Regions from separate parts of the Pseudomonas sp. ES4 genome, predicted to be linked through region 1. Evidence: predicted binding sites of a transcription regulator. Region 1 holds the regulator's gene; the other holds the start of a gene.
What was found. The regulator FliA, encoded in region 1, starts transcription of late flagellar genes. The targets are predictions, from matches to a motif close to CTAAAGTTTNNNNNNNNNNNGCCGNTAA.

Region 2: a site for FliA is predicted at 2,674-2,701, ahead of ACQ4OB_RS22415 (methyl-accepting chemotaxis protein). Genes of this name have one in related genera too.

What each region holds. Positions count from the first base shown of each region.
Region 1 covers NZ_JBOBDO010000021.1:37,747-45,547, reverse strand. Annotated here, with positions in the region: gene flhB (flagellar biosynthesis protein FlhB) at 1-16, shown strand, start outside; gene flhA (flagellar biosynthesis protein FlhA) at 283-2,412, shown strand; gene flhF (flagellar biosynthesis protein FlhF) at 2,424-3,752, shown strand; gene fleN (flagellar synthesis regulator FleN) at 3,867-4,697, shown strand; gene fliA (RNA polymerase sigma factor FliA) at 4,694-5,434, shown strand; gene ACQ4OB_RS21235 (chemotaxis response regulator CheY) at 5,602-5,973, shown strand; gene ACQ4OB_RS21230 (protein phosphatase CheZ) at 5,996-6,784, shown strand; gene ACQ4OB_RS21225 (chemotaxis protein CheA) at 6,799-7,801, shown strand, end outside.
Region 2 covers NZ_JBOBDO010000023.1:76,734-84,534, forward strand. Annotated here, with positions in the region: gene ACQ4OB_RS22410 (aldose 1-epimerase family protein) at 1-324, opposite strand, end outside; gene ACQ4OB_RS22415 (methyl-accepting chemotaxis protein) at 592-2,568, opposite strand; gene ACQ4OB_RS22420 (Hsp20/alpha crystallin family protein) at 2,953-3,501, shown strand; gene ftsH (ATP-dependent zinc metalloprotease FtsH) at 3,801-5,627, shown strand; gene ACQ4OB_RS22430 (DAHL domain-containing protein) at 5,856-7,661, shown strand.

The DNA.
Region 1 (7,801 bases):
GCGGCGCGACACCTGAGAGAGGCGCGTGTAGCAGCTGTCGAGCCTGCGAGGCTGCGAGGCTGCGCAGCAGCCGTGAAACTCTGGCGAGGACTTCGTCCTCGGACGCAGCCTCGCAGGCTCGACAGCTGCTACAGGCGTTGAGCGGCCGGACCAGGCACTGCAAATTCCTTGATAAACCCCTCTATTCCCCGCCTCTGCAAAAGTTGGAAGGCTTCTTGCAGTAGCCGCTCTGCGCCCGCTTCAGGCGTCAAAAAGTTTGCTTTAAAGGAACGGGGAAAACCGGTGGATCGCTCTCAGTTATTCAACACTGCACGCACAAACGTTGCCGACCTGAGTCGAGGCAATCTGGGTGTGCCGTTGTTGCTGCTGGTCATGCTGGCGATGATGATGTTGCCGGTGCCGCCGTTCCTGCTGGACGTGTTCTTCACGTTCAACATCGCGTTGTCGATTGTCGTGTTGCTGGTCTGTGTTTACGCGTTGCGGCCGCTGGATTTCGCGGTGTTCCCGACCATCCTGCTGGTGGCGACCCTGTTGCGACTGGCGCTCAACGTGGCCTCCACGCGGGTGGTGATGCTCCACGGTCAGGACGGCCATGCCGCCGCCGGTAAGGTGATCCAGGCCTTCGGCGAGGTGGTGATCGGCGGTAACTACGTGGTCGGTATCGTCGTCTTCGCGATTTTGATGATCATCAACTTCGTCGTGGTGACCAAGGGTGCCGGACGGATTTCCGAGGTGAGCGCGCGTTTCACCCTCGATGCGATGCCTGGTAAACAAATGGCGATCGACGCCGACTTGAACGCCGGTCTGATCGACCAGAACCAGGCCAAGCTGCGCCGGATGGAAGTGGCCCAGGAAGCCGAGTTCTACGGTTCCATGGACGGTGCCAGCAAGTTCGTTCGCGGTGACGCCATTGCCGGCCTGCTGATTCTGTTCATCAACCTGATCGGCGGCATGGCGGTCGGTATCTTCCAGCACGGCATGACCTTCGGCGATGCCGGTCGGGTGTACGCCTTGTTGACCATCGGTGACGGTTTGGTGGCGCAATTGCCATCACTGCTTTTATCGACAGCTGCGGCAATCATGGTGACCCGTGCTTCCGGCTCGGAAGACATGGGCAAGCAGATCAATCGCCAGATGTTCGCCTCGCCCAAAGCGTTGGCGGTGGCGGCGGGTTTGATGGCGGTGATGGGCCTCGTGCCGGGCATGCCGCACTTTTCCTTTCTCAGCATGGCAGCCCTGGCGGCGGGCGGCGCGTACCTGTTCTGGAAGAAGCAGAACGTGGTCAAGGTACAGGCCCTGCAAGAGGTCAAGCGTCAGCAGGAATTGCTGCCATCGCCGGCTCGCGCTCAGGAAACCAAGGAGCTTGGCTGGGATGACGTCACGCCGATCGACATGATCGGCCTGGAAGTCGGCTACCGACTGATTCCCTTGGTGGACCGTAATCAGGGTGGTCAATTGCTGGCGCGAATCAAGGGCGTGCGCAAGAAGCTGTCCCAGGATCTGGGCTTCCTGATGCCGACCGTGCATATCCGTGACAACCTCGACCTGGCGCCAAGTGCCTACCGCCTGACCCTGATGGGGGTGATCCTGGCCGAAGCGGAGATTTACCCGGATCGCGAGTTGGCGATCAACCCGGGCCAGGTCTACGGCACGCTCAACGGCATTACCGCCAAAGATCCGGCTTTCGGCCTGGAGGCGGTCTGGATCGAAATCAGCCAGCGTGCCCAGGCCCAATCCCTCGGTTACACCGTGGTCGATGCCAGTACGGTAGTGGCAACCCACTTGAACCAGATTCTCTACAAGCATTCGAGTGAGTTGATCGGTCACGAAGAAGTGCAGCAACTCATGCAATTGCTGGCCAAAAGCTCGCCAAAACTGGCTGAAGAACTGGTGCCGGGCGTGGTGTCGCTGTCGCAGCTGCTCAAAGTATTGCAGGCGTTGCTGGCCGAACAGGTGCCAGTTCGCGATATCCGCAGCATTGCCGAGGCCATCGCCAACAACGCCAGCAAGAGTCAAGATACTGCCGCGCTGGTGGCCGCGGTGCGCGTCGGCGTATCCCGTGCAATCGTCCAAAGCATTGTAGGCACTGACTCCGAGCTGCCAGTGATCACCCTGGAGCCAAGGTTGGAACAAATATTGCTCAATAGTCTTCAGAAGGCAGGACAAGGCTCGGAAGAGGGTGTTCTGCTGGAGCCAAGCATGGCTGAAAAACTGCAACGTTCGTTGATCGACGCGGCGCAGCGTCAGGAAATGCAAGGTCAACCGGTGATTCTGCTGGTCGCCGGTCCGGTTCGCGCGATGCTGTCGCGATTCGGCCGATTGGCAGTCCCGGGTTTGCATGTGTTGGCTTACCAGGAAATACCTGACAACAAGCAAGTGACCATCGTTGCGACAGTAGGGCCCAACGGCTGAGGTAGTGGTTTATGCAAGTTAAGCGTTTTTTCGCCGCCGATATGCGTCAGGCCATGAAACTGGTTCGTGATGAGCTGGGCGCTGATGCCGCCATCATTGGCAACCGCCGGATCGCCGGTGGTGTCGAGCTGACGGCTGCCCTGGATTACAAGTTGTCGGCGCTGGCCCCGCGCGTTCCGAACATGGAACTCGAAGACGAGCTGCGCAAGACCCAATCGCGGATCGTCACCGCCCAGGCCGAACTGAGCCTGCGCAGCGATGGCGAGAGCGACAAGTCCACCAATCGCCAATTGTTCGCCGGCCTGCCACTGACCGCCGCCGAGCCGCTGATCGAACCGACGTACACCGAACCCCATCGTCCTGCACCGGTTGCGGCACCAGCCTCTGGTGGCGTCGACCCACGGGCCTTCGACTCGATGCGTTTCGAGCTCAACAGCCTGCGCGAACTGATGGAAGTGCAACTCGGCTCCCTGGCCTGGAATCAGCTGCAAGGCAGCCGTCCGGCCCAGGCCAATCTTTGGCGTCGCCTGCAACGCATCGGCCTGTCCGGCCCGTTGTCGCGCGATTTGCTGGCGCTGATTACCGATATTGAAGAACCTCGTCAGGCCTGGCGCATGTTGCTGGCACACCTGGCGCGGATGATCGCCACACCGGAAGTCGAGCCTCTGGAGGAGGGCGGCGTGATTGCCATGGTCGGTCCTGCCGGCATGGGCAAGACCACCACCCTGGCCAAGCTCGCGGCCCGTTACGTGCTCAAGTACGGCGCGCAGAACATCGCGCTGGTCAGCATGGACAGTTTCCGTATTGGTGCTCAGGAACAACTCAAGACGTTGGGCCGGATCCTCAATGTGTCGGTGACTCACGTCGATCCGGGGCAGTCACTGGTACAGGCGCTGGAGCCCTTGCTGCGCAAACGCGTGGTGCTGATCGATACCGCGGGCCTTCAGGCCAGCGATCCGGCACTGCGCATGCAGCTCGAAAGCCTGGCCGGTCGTGGCATCAAATCGAAAAATTATCTGGTTTTGGCAACCACCAGCCAAAAACAGGTTCTAACGGCCGCTTATCACAGTTACAAGCGTTGTGGGCTCGCTGGCTGCATCCTGACTAAACTGGATGAAACGGCAAGTCTGGGCGAGGTGTTGAGCCTGGCCATCAGTCATGAATTGCCGGTGGCCTACCTGACCGATGGCCCGCGGATCCCGGATGATTTGCATCTGCCGCGTCGTCATCAGTTGGTCAGTCGCGCCGTAAGCGTGCAAATGCAAGAAGAACCCAGCGAAGAAGCCATGGCTGACATGTTCGCTGATATTTACCACAGCCCGACCAAGCAGGTGGGCTGAGGTACTAATGACAGTTTTTGTACCTACATCGATGGCCTGCCATGCATTGTTCAGTTAATGAACGCGCAGCCAGTAATGTGGCCTCCGTCTAAGTAAGACAAGGTAAAGAAATTCATGGGCAGCATGCATCCCGTACAGGTGATCGCGGTGACCGGCGGCAAAGGTGGCGTCGGGAAGACTAACGTGTCAGTGAACTTGTCCCTGGCTCTAGCTGAGCTCGGTCGGCGCGTCATGCTGTTGGACGCCGATCTGGGGCTGGCGAACGTCGACGTCCTGCTGGGGCTGACACCCAAACGTACGTTGGCCGACGTGATCGAAGGCCGCTGCGAGCTGCGCGACGTACTGTTGCAGGGCCCTGGCGGCATCCGCATCGTTCCGGCCGCGTCCGGCACACAGAGCATGGTTCATTTGAGCCCGGCCCAGCACGCCGGCCTGATCCAGGCGTTCAGCGATATCGGCGACAACCTCGACGTGCTGGTGATCGACACCGCGGCGGGCATTGGTGACTCGGTCGTCAGTTTCGTCCGCGCAGCGCAAGAAGTCTTGCTGGTGGTCTGCGACGAACCGACCTCGATTACCGATGCTTACGCACTGATCAAACTGCTGAACCGCGATTACGGCATGAACCGCTTCCGCGTTCTGGCCAACATGGCCCAGAGCCCGCAGGAAGGGCGCAACCTGTTCGCCAAGTTGACCAAGGTCACGGATCGCTTCCTTGACGTCGCCTTACAATACGTCGGCGCGGTGCCTTACGACGAAAGCGTGCGCAAGGCTGTGCAGAAGCAGCGCGCCGTCTACGAAGCCTTCCCGCGGTCCAAGTGCTCACTGGCGTTCAAGGCCATTGCCCAGAAGGTCGATACCTGGCCGCTGCCTGCCAACCCGCGTGGGCACCTGGAGTTTTTCGTCGAGCGCCTCGTGCAACAGACCGCAGGACCTGTGCTATGACAGCCGGTGGCTACAACCTTTACAAGAAGTCGGCACGTGACGCGCAGTACGAGCTGATCGAGCGTTACGCGCCACTGGTTAAACGCATTGCCTACCACTTGCTGGCGCGTCTGCCGGCCAGTGTCCAGGTCGAAGACCTGATCCAGGCCGGGATGATCGGCCTGCTTGAAGTGTCGACCAAATACGACGCCAGCAAAGGCGCGAGTTTCGAGACGTACGCGGGCATTCGAATCCGCGGCGCGATGCTCGACGAAGTACGCAAGGGGGACTGGGCGCCACGTTCGGTCCACCGCAATACCCGGATGGTCAGCGACGCCATTCGCTCGATTGAAGCTAAAACCGGCCGTGACGCTAAAGATCACGAAGTTGCGGCCGAACTCCAATTGAGTCTCGACGATTATTACGGGATTTTGAACGACACCCTGGGTAGCCGGTTATTCAGTTTCGACGATCTGTTGCAGGACGGCGAACACGAAGGGCTGCACGAGGATGGCGCGAGTGCACATCTGGAGCCGTCACGCGATCTGGAAGATGAACGCTTCCAGGCGGCGCTGGCGGACGCGATTGCCAATTTGCCGGAGCGTGAGCGACTGGTGTTGGCGCTGTACTACGACGAAGAGCTGAACCTCAAGGAAATCGGTGAGGTCCTGGGGGTCAGCGAATCGCGGGTCAGCCAGTTACATAGCCAGTGCGCGGCCCGTTTGCGGGGGCGTTTGGGGGAGTGGCGAGCGCGCTGAAGGCAGTGTGGGGGCACTGCGAACGCGGCTGGTGGGGTGTTGAACCTTGCCGGTCACGATCTGTTGTGCTCCAGACAGTCATCGAGTGCATTGCCGGATTGATTGAAATGGCGTGTCCAGGTGCTGGGCGCGTTTAAGACTGCTTGGAGGTCGAATTGGACAAGAACATGAAAATCCTCATCGTTGATGACTTCTCAACGATGCGGCGGATCATAAAAAACCTGTTGCGTGACCTTGGGTTCACCAACACGGTCGAGGCTGACGATGGCATCACTGCGATCCCGGTCCTCAACAGCGGCAGCATCGACTTTCTGGTAACGGACTGGAACATGCCTGGCATGACCGGCATCGATCTGCTGCGTCACGTACGCGCGGATGAAAAGCTCAAGCACCTGCCAGTGCTGATGGTCACCGCTGAAGCCAAGCGCGAGCAGATCATCGAAGCGGCCCAGGCCGGTGTTAACGGCTATGTGGTCAAACCCTTCACGGCCCAGGCGTTGAAAGACAAAATCGAAAAGATTTTCGAACGCATCGGTTGATCCACTTCGCCACGGGGGAGCTATGGAGCATAACGAGTCTTCACAGGGCGATTTCGAATCGACCCTGAAAAAACACGCGGTCGAACTGGTCGAAAGCCTTGAAAAAGGCAGGTTCGGCGACGCTGTGCAACTGATCCATGAGCTCAATCAGACCCGTGACCGTGGCCTGTATCAGGAAGTGGGCAAGCTCACTCGCGAGCTGCATAGTGCGATCGTCAATTTCCAGATTGACCCGAACATGCCGCAAGCCGAGGAGGTCTCGCAGATCACGGATGCCACCGAGCGCTTGGGTTATGTGGTCAAGCTGACCGAAGCCGCGGCCAACCGCACCATGGACCTGGTGGAAAACGCCACGCCGCTGGTCAACGGCCTGAGCAACGAAGCCCAGGCCTTGAGCACCGATTGGGGACGGTTCATGCGTCGCGAAGTCGGGGCTGAAGAGTTCCGCGAGCTGGCTCGGCGAGTCGACGGTTTCCTGACACGCAGCAGCGAAGACAATCGCGTTGTGTCGAGCAACCTCAACGACATTCTGCTCGCTCAGGATTACCAGGACCTCACCGGTCAGGTGATCAAGCGCGTGACCCAACTGGTCACCGAAGTTGAAAGCAACCTGCTCAAGCTCGTGCTTATGGCCAGTCAGGTGGACCGCTTTGCGGGCATCGAACATGACCGTGAAGCGATGCTGGCAGAAAAAGATCCGCAAAAACATCTCTCTCAGGGTGAAGGTCCGCAGATTCATGCCGATAAAAGAGAAGACGTTGTGTCCGGTCAGGACGATGTAGACGATTTGCTTTCCAGCCTTGGATTCTAGGAGCACCCCTACACATGAGCTTCGGCGCCGATGAAGAGATCCTTCAGGATTTCCTGGTTGAGGCCGGCGAGATTCTAGAGCAACTGTCCGAACAGCTGGTCGAGCTTGAAAGCCGACCTGATGATGCGGACTTGCTCAATGCAATTTTTCGCGGTTTTCACACTGTAAAAGGAGGCGCCGGCTTCCTCCAGCTCAACGAGCTGGTGGAGTGCTGTCACATCGCCGAGAACGTGTTCGACATCCTGCGCAAGGGTGAGCGTCGCGTCGACTCGGAACTGATGGACGTGGTTCTTGAAGCGCTGGATGCGGTGAACGGCATGTTCACCGAAGTCCGCGAGCGCAGCCCGATCACGGCTGCCACACCAGAATTGCTGGCGGCACTGGCCCGTTTGGCCGAGCCGAAAACCGCCGATGAAACGGCACCGATCGCCGACGTGGTGGAAGAACCTGCCGCCGAGAGCGAGTCGGGTGACATCACCGATAACGAATTCGAACAACTGCTGGACTCGCTGAACGCCGTCAAGGCTCAGGCAGAAGCCCCGGCAGTTGTGCCAGCGCCGAGCAGCAATGCAGCGGGCAGCGACGAAATCACCGATGCCGAGTTCGAGTCGTTGCTCGATCAACTGCACGGTAAAGGCCAGTTCGCCGTCGATGCGGTAGCCTCGGCGCCAGCCGCACCGGTTGCCCCGAAAGCGCCAGGCGACAGCTCCGATATCACCGACGACGAGTTCGAAGCACTGCTCGATCAACTGCACGGCAAGGGCAACTTTGCCGTTGATGCGCTGGAGTCGGCCATTGCTGCGGTCCCGGCCCCGGCTGCGCCTACCGCAAAAGCGGCTGGCGGCGATCTGATCTCCGATCACGAGTTCGAATCGCTGCTCGACGAATTGCACGGCAAAGGCAAGTTCACTGAAGTCGGCACTGGCGCCGCTGTTTCGGCACCTGTCGCCAAGGCTCCTGCCGCTGCAGCGAAACCTGTCGCCAAAGCGCCCGAGCCGAAAGCCGAAGCGCCGAAGC
Region 2 (7,801 bases), on a different contig from region 1:
GACCACTTCCTTGACCGGCGAATCCCAGCCCATGCGCACATCGCCGACCGAGGCCTGCAGGACGTTCATGCCACGAGTCGGCACCACCGAGAGTTTCATCGTGCCGTTATCGATGTCGACGATGCTGACCCCCTCCTGCCGACCACCGTGCAAGGTGCGCAGGGTGACGCTGAAGGGTTTGTCGGTTTTTACGCCGAGTTGCTGGCTGGTGATTTGCCAGTTCTGGGCGGCTTTGTCGGTGTCGAGCAAAACATAGTCCCAGGCCGTGGCTTGGGAAGCAGCGGACAGTGCGCTGAGGGCAACGAAGAGTTTGAGCGGGGTCATGGCAGCAGCCTTTCTTGGAGTTGTGCCATTTTTATAGACTTGAAGAAACGTTTCAGCAAGCACAAAAACAGAGACATTGGTGCTAAATGCCAAGGAAGACGACTAGAGAGGAATTGATTCGCAGATTTGCGACAAATCGGCAATTGAGTCGATGCCATCGCGAGCAGGCTCACTCCCACATTGGATCGACGGTGAACACAGAATTTGTGAACAACCGAGATCAAATGTGGGAGTGAGCCTGCTCGCGATGGCGATTTCAGAGGCGCCTCAACGAAACCGGTCAACCTCATGGCGCAAGTCCGCCGCAAGCTTCTCCAGCTCTTTGGCCGTCACAGCCAGGTTCGACACGACTTCTCGCTGCTCACTGTTCGCCAAGGCGATGCTTTGCAGATTGCTGCTGAGCAGGGTCGCGGTGCTGCTTTGTTCCTGGGTCGCGGTGGTGATGGCGGCGAATTGCTGCCCGGCCGAACGGCTTTGTTCGTCAATCCGCGCCAGCGCCGAAGCGACGTTGGCGTTGCGCGACAGGCCTTCCTGCATCAGCAAGTTGCCCTGCTCCATGGTGCTGATGGCATTCCCGGTTTCCAGCTGAATGCTCTGGATCATCCCGGAAATCTCGTCCGTCGCCTGGCGGGTGCGCGACGCCAGGTTACGAACTTCATCAGCCACGACGGCAAAACCACGCCCCTGCTCGCCGGCGCGCGCGGCTTCGATGGCGGCGTTGAGCGCCAGCAAGTTGGTTTGCTCAGCGATCGAGGTAATCACCCCGACAATGCCGCCGATTTCCTGGGAGCGCTGGCCCAAGGTATTGATCACCGTCGCCGTGCTGTTCAGCGCGCCAGCGATTTGCTCCAGGGACGAGGACGCTTCGTCCATCGACGTACGACCGATCTGGGTTTGTTGTGCGTTTTCTTGAGCCAGACGCTGAGTGCTGCCCATGTTGTCGGCAATGTTCAAGGACGTGGCGCTGAACTCTTCCACCGCGCCGGCCATGCTGGTGATTTCGCCCGACTGCTGCTCCATCCCTTCATAGGCGCCACCGGAGAGACCGGACAAGGCCTGGGCACGGCTGTTGACCTCTTGCGAGGCCTTGCGGATGTGCTCGACCATGGTCGACAGCGCCTGGCTCATCTGGTTGAACGCACGGGCCAACTGGCCGATTTCGTCGTTGCTCGATACGTTCAGCCGCACGCTCAAATCACCGGCGCCCAAGGCTTCGGCTTGTCGCACCAGATCACCCAAAGGGGCGAGTTTGCTGCGTAGCAACCAGACTGCCGAGCCCACAGCGATCAACATCGCCAGTAGACTGCCAATCGCCAATTGAATGCCGACACTCCACGTCACGGCACGGATTTCAGTTTTCGGCATGCTCGCCACGACCGACCATGGACCGTCTTCAAACGGTACGGCAATGCTGTAGAAATCTTCGGCCTTGTCGCTCCAGAACTCGCCCTTGCCCGGAGTCTTCACCAGGCTGTTGATCGCGGGGACAGCCCGCTCCAGTGCTTGCACGCCGGCGATCGGCACCAGCCATTTGTTCTGCTCATCAAGCAACGCCAGAGAGCCGCTCTGGCCGATGCGGAAGCGCTTGAGGTTGGCGAACTGCGCGTTCTGCGCGTCGGTGTAGTCGAATCCTACGTACAACACGGCAATGACCTTACCGCTGCTGTCCCGTACGGGGGTGTACTGCGACATGTAGAAGCGTTCGAAAAGCAACGACCGACCGACGAAACTCTGCCCCGCCATCAAACGGCCGTATGCCGGGTTCGCGTGATCGAGCACGGTGCCGATAGCCCGGTTGCCGTCCTGTTTGCTCACATTGGTGCTGACCCGAATGAAGTCGTCGCCGCTGCGCACGAACACCGTGGCGACACCCGCCGTCATTTGCTTGAACTCATCGACTTCCTTGAAGTTGTTGTTCAACACTTCGGCGCCCAGATGCAGACCCGGCGTCTGGATGCCCGCCACGGTTACCGGCTCGTCCGGATGCACGCTCAGCCCCGCGTTGAAGCGTTTCTCGAACAGGCCGGCCAGACGCTGGGTGCTTTCACGCAATGTGCCGTGAAAGGTGCTCAATTGATCGGCCAGCAACCGGGCTTCACTGGCCAGGTGCTCTTCGCGGGTGGCGAGGTTGGCGGTGTCCAGCGAACGCAGGGCGAACACGGTACTGCCGCTGATGACGATCGCCAGTATCACGGCAAGCGCAAGACCAAGCTGTGAGGCGATCCGGGCACGAGGTTGAGACATGACAGCTCCTGGCCGAGCGACCGGATCTTCCTTGATCTGGCTGCACACTCAGCAAAATTCTAATAATGGGAATTGCGTCGAACCTGCACGAAGGTTCCACCTGCATTTTCGGCGGGCAATCGGATTACTTGAGTATTGGTGCCTGCAGAACCTATTACCGAGGGGTTTTCTTCAAATAGCGCTATCGAATTACAAACAGAATTCTCACCAGTCATCGGTGCGCGTCAGTTCTCGAATAGACGGCTCACCGTCAGAAACCGACTGTTGGTCGGTCTGGCGGTCGCAGGAATACTAATCTTTCAGGGCAAGGCCTGAATTTGTCGTGGTGGACCGGCCTCCGAGTTGTTCCCGGCCCACCGCAGTACTCGATAGGAGGAATGAAAAATGGCCAATTTCGAGAAGAAAATGCCGGTACAGACCGACGATGAAAAAACCAGTCAGCAACCGACGGCTACATCAGACCCTTGGCGTCCTCTGGAAAAACTGCGCCAGCAGGTCGATCACCTGTTCGAAGACTTCAATCGTGGCTCGGGGCTGACGCCTTTTCGGCGAGGGCTGTTCGATGTCGAACCGTTCTGGAGTCGGGAATTTATCGGCCGCAGCCTGCCTGCGGTGGACATTACCGAGAAAGATGAAAGCTTCGAAATCACCGCTGAATTGCCAGGCATGGACCAGGAAAATATCGACATCAAATTGTCCAACGGCAACTTGATCATCAAAGGTGAAAAGAAGGAGGACAAGGAAGAAAAAAGAAAGGGCTATCACCTGTCAGAGCGTCACTATGGCGCCTTCGAGCGGGCATTCAGCCTGCCAAAAGGTGTCGATGGCGACAAGATCGAAGCCAAATTCAGCAATGGCGTACTGAGTATTTCGCTGCCGAAAAAGCCGGAAGCGATGAAAGCGGACAAAAAGGTGCAAATCAAATCCGGTTGAATTCGAGACAGCCCTCCCCGCCAGAAAAGCCCCTTGTCGGGAAGCCGGCACGGGGCTTTTTTGATGGGGTCTAAAAATAACCGGGCGGGCGCGGTTTTAATGCCAGTCAGTTGATGTGCATAAACCTGTGGGAGCGAGCCTGCTCGCGATGACAACGATACATTTAGCATCGATGTTGACTGACCCGCCGCCATCGCGAGCAGGCTCGCTCCCACAGGTTCAAGTGTTAAACCAGCATCAGGCGTGCGTGGCTCGTGTTTGACGACCCTGCGTTCTCATGCTGATGCTGAGCCAAGGCCATGAAAAAGAATGAGCAGTGGAATCTGTCCTACTTCGCGATCGCTTTTATCGTGCTGAGCCTCATGCAGATTTTCTTTGGCGAGCGCCAGGCGGTGCAGCCCCTCCCGTACAGCCAGTTTCTGCAATTACTGAACGAGCAAAAAGTCAGTGATTTGCAGGTCAACAAGGATCAGATCAGCGGCAAGTTGCAAGAACCCATCAACGGACGCGATCGATTCTCCACCGTGCGGGTCGATCCGGCGCTGGCGACAGAACTCTCTCAATCAGGCGCCAGTTTTACCGGAATCATCGAAAACACCTTTTTGAGCAGCCTGTTGGGCTGGCTCTTGCCCTTTGTCCTGATCATGGTGTTCTGGAATTTTCTGTTTCGCGGGATGGTGGACAAACAAGGTCTTGGCGGTTTGATGAATGTCGGTAAATCCCGGGCCAAGGTGTTTGTCGAACGCGACACTGGCGTGACCTTCGCCGATGTCGCGGGCATCGACGAAGCCAAGGCCGAGCTGGTGGAAATCGTCTCGTTTCTCAAGGACACGGCCCGATACGAACGCCTGGGCGCACATATTCCCAAGGGCACCTTGCTGGTCGGCCCGCCCGGCACCGGCAAGACGCTGGTGGCCAAAGCCATCGCCGGTGAAGCCGGTGTGCCATTTTTCTCGATCTCCGGCTCCGAGTTCGTCGAGATGTTCGTCGGGGTCGGTGCCGCCCGGGTCCGCGACCTTTTCGAACAGGCACGGCAGGCAGCACCCTGCATCATCTTCATCGATGAACTCGATGCGCTGGGCAAGATGCGCGGCGTCGGTACGCTGGGCGGCAATGACGAAAAAGAACAGACCCTCAACCAGTTACTGGCCGAGCTGGATGGCTTCGATCCCCGCGAGGGCGTGGTGTTGCTGGCGGCGACCAACCGTCCGGAGGTCCTTGATCCGGCGTTGTTGCGGGCCGGGCGCTTCGATCGGCAGATTCTGATCGACCGCCCCGACCGCAAAGGCCGGGAAGCAATCCTCAAGGTTCATCTCAAGAAAGTCATCGTGGAGTCAGGGCTCGATGGCGCACGTATCGCCGAGATCACCACCGGTTTCACCGGCGCCGACCTGGCCAATCTGGTTAACGAAGCGGCCATCGTCGCCACCCGACGTGGCGCCGAAGCGGTCAGCCTGAACGATTTCACCGCAGCGGTAGAACGCCTCATCGCGGGGCTCGAACGCAAGAGCAGCCTGCTCGATGCCGACGAGCGCCGAGTGGTGGCCTATCACGAAATGGGGCATGCCCTGGCCGCCAGCACGCTGCCGGCAATGGACCCTGTGCATAAAGTGTCGATTGTGCCCCGCGCCATCGGCTCGCTCGGCTATACCCTGCAGCGACCGACCGAGGATCACTTCCTGATCAGTTGCCAGACCCTCAAGGACCGGATTGTCGTACTTATGGCCGGGCGCGCCGCCGAAGATCTGGTCTATGGCCAGATCTCCACCGGAGCCGCCGATGATCTGGTCCGCGCGACCGATATCGCCCGGCAACTGATCACCCGGTTCGGCATGAGCACTGAACTCGGACAATCGGTGCTGGAGCGGCAAAACGCAACGTACCTGGGAGACCGCATGGCCACGGTGGGCGAGAAGGATTATTCGGAGCAGACCGCCCGGGAAATCGACCTGGGTATCCGCGCCCTGCTCGATGAAGCCTACCAACGGGCCAAGGCATTGCTGGAGAGTCGCCGGGCCGACCTGGATGAGGGGGCCCGCCTGTTGCTGGAAAAGGAAACCCTCACGCCGGAGGAATTCCCGCCTCTGCTGCCGTTAAAGCCAGCCCCGGCATTACCGCGACCATGACGCGTCGATCAATCGTGGACGGCGCAACAAGCGCGACGAGCCTGATTGACACGATAGCGGTGCAGATAGCGATAGTGCATTCGGTGTATTTATCAACGATGTCCGCCAACAACGCTAGGCTTACAAACATTGTGGTGACTATCGCCATTTTGCAGGGAGCGCAAAAATGGAAATCATTAACCGTCGGCAATCCCTCTCTTTCAAGAAGGCCCAGGGAGAACTGCCGCAATGAAGCTTTCCAATCATTACAAATGGACTGCCCTGGGCGCCATTACGCTGACCCTTTTCAGCGTACTGATATTTTTGCTGATCAAATCCTATACCTACGACACATCGACCTACTTCGAGTCGCGCGACTTCGTTCGCCAACTCAAACAGTTCGATGCCAACTGGAACGTGAAGATCCTGAGAGCAAAGATCGGCATGAACAACAATCTGCTTCTGGTAGCGCATCCTGAAGCAGAGCAACGATGGCAGAAGCTCGACGACCTCAACGCTACGGGCCCGCTTTCGACCCTTTGGCAATCCCGACGCCAGGGTTATCTGAATGCGGTGGAAAACAAAACCCGATTGGTCGAGCAATTCAAACAGCACAACACGGTATTGCGCACTTCACTGGACGCCCTGCCGGAACAGGAAGATGACATTCAGGCATTACTGGACGACAACGCTCAGGATGTAACCGCCGCCTCAACCGTATTCGATCTCACACTGGCAACCCTCGAGTACGCCCTCTATGTATCCCGTGACAAAGCCGACGAGATCGCCCATCAACTGAACGAACTCAACGAATACATCGACCAGCTGCCACTTGATCGGCGCCAGCCTTTTACTGCATTTGTCGAGCATGTAAACGCCATCGTTCGAGAGCAGCCCATCGTCAATGATCTGCTTGACCGCATCAGTGTGATTCCGGTCGCACAGCAACTGGACAGCATCAACGAATTATTGAACGAGACACAACGGCGCACCGGCGCGACAGACCGCCAATATCACCTTTATCTCGGAATATGCGCCGGCATCATGGCGCTGCTGTTGTTGTATCTGGCCGGCCGCCTGATTCGCAGTTATGCCCTGATCAACAAAATGAACAATGAATTGCAAACGGCAAACGAGCGATTGGAGCAACGCGTCGAGGAACGCACCCGCGAGTTGATCGAAGCCGAGCGCGAATTGGTCGATGCCGCGCGAATGGCCGGCATGGCTGAGATCGCCACCAATGTGTTGCACAACGTCGGCAATGTGCTGAACAGCGTTAACGTATCGGCAGATTTAATCACCCGCAAAATAGCGGTCAGCAAAACCCTGGGCCTGGGTAAAGCGGTAAACATGATGAACGAGCATGCCGACGACCTGGGGCAATTCATGACCTTCGATGAAAAAGGCAAACTGCTGCGCGGTTACTTCAATCAACTGGTCGACTCCATCGCGACCGAACAATCGAGCATCGTTGACGAACTGTCACAACTCACCAAAAGCATCGATCACATCAAGGACATTGTTTCCACCCAACAGGCCTATGCCGGCGCCGCCAGGCTGGTCGAGCCGTTGAACGTCGTCGATCTGTTCGAGGACGCGCTACGCATGAATTCCGGTGCGTTGAGTCGCCATCATGTCGTTGTCACCAAGAACTACCAGGACACGCCGACGATCATCGGCGACAAACACCGACTGCTGTTGATCCTGATCAACCTGATCAGCAATGCCAAATATGCAATGTCCAAGATCAGCGATCGTCAGCGCCAGATGATACTGGGCGTCAAGATTGTCGATAACGCAACACTGCGCCTCAGCGTGGAAGACCAGGGCGAAGGGATCGCTGCCGAGAACATCACCCGCATCTTTAATCACGGCTTCACCACACGTAAGGAAGGCCATGGTTTTGGCCTGCACAGTTGTGCGCTGGCGGCGGTAGAAATGAACGGGCATCTTCGCGTGCATAGCGATGGGCCAGGCCACGGAGCGGTTTTCACCCTGGAGATTCCGCTGGAGACGGCGCATGCGTCGCAGACTGTTGATGTGCCAGTCAGTTAAGCGCAGTCCGTGTGGGCTTGCTCGCGAAGAGGGTCCAATCCGAAATCTGATTCCATCGTCGTGGGTGACAACGAACCCGGCTGATACCCAGAGGTCAAAGCAGGTGATGACGTCGCCAATGTTCAAAGGCCTCATTCAAG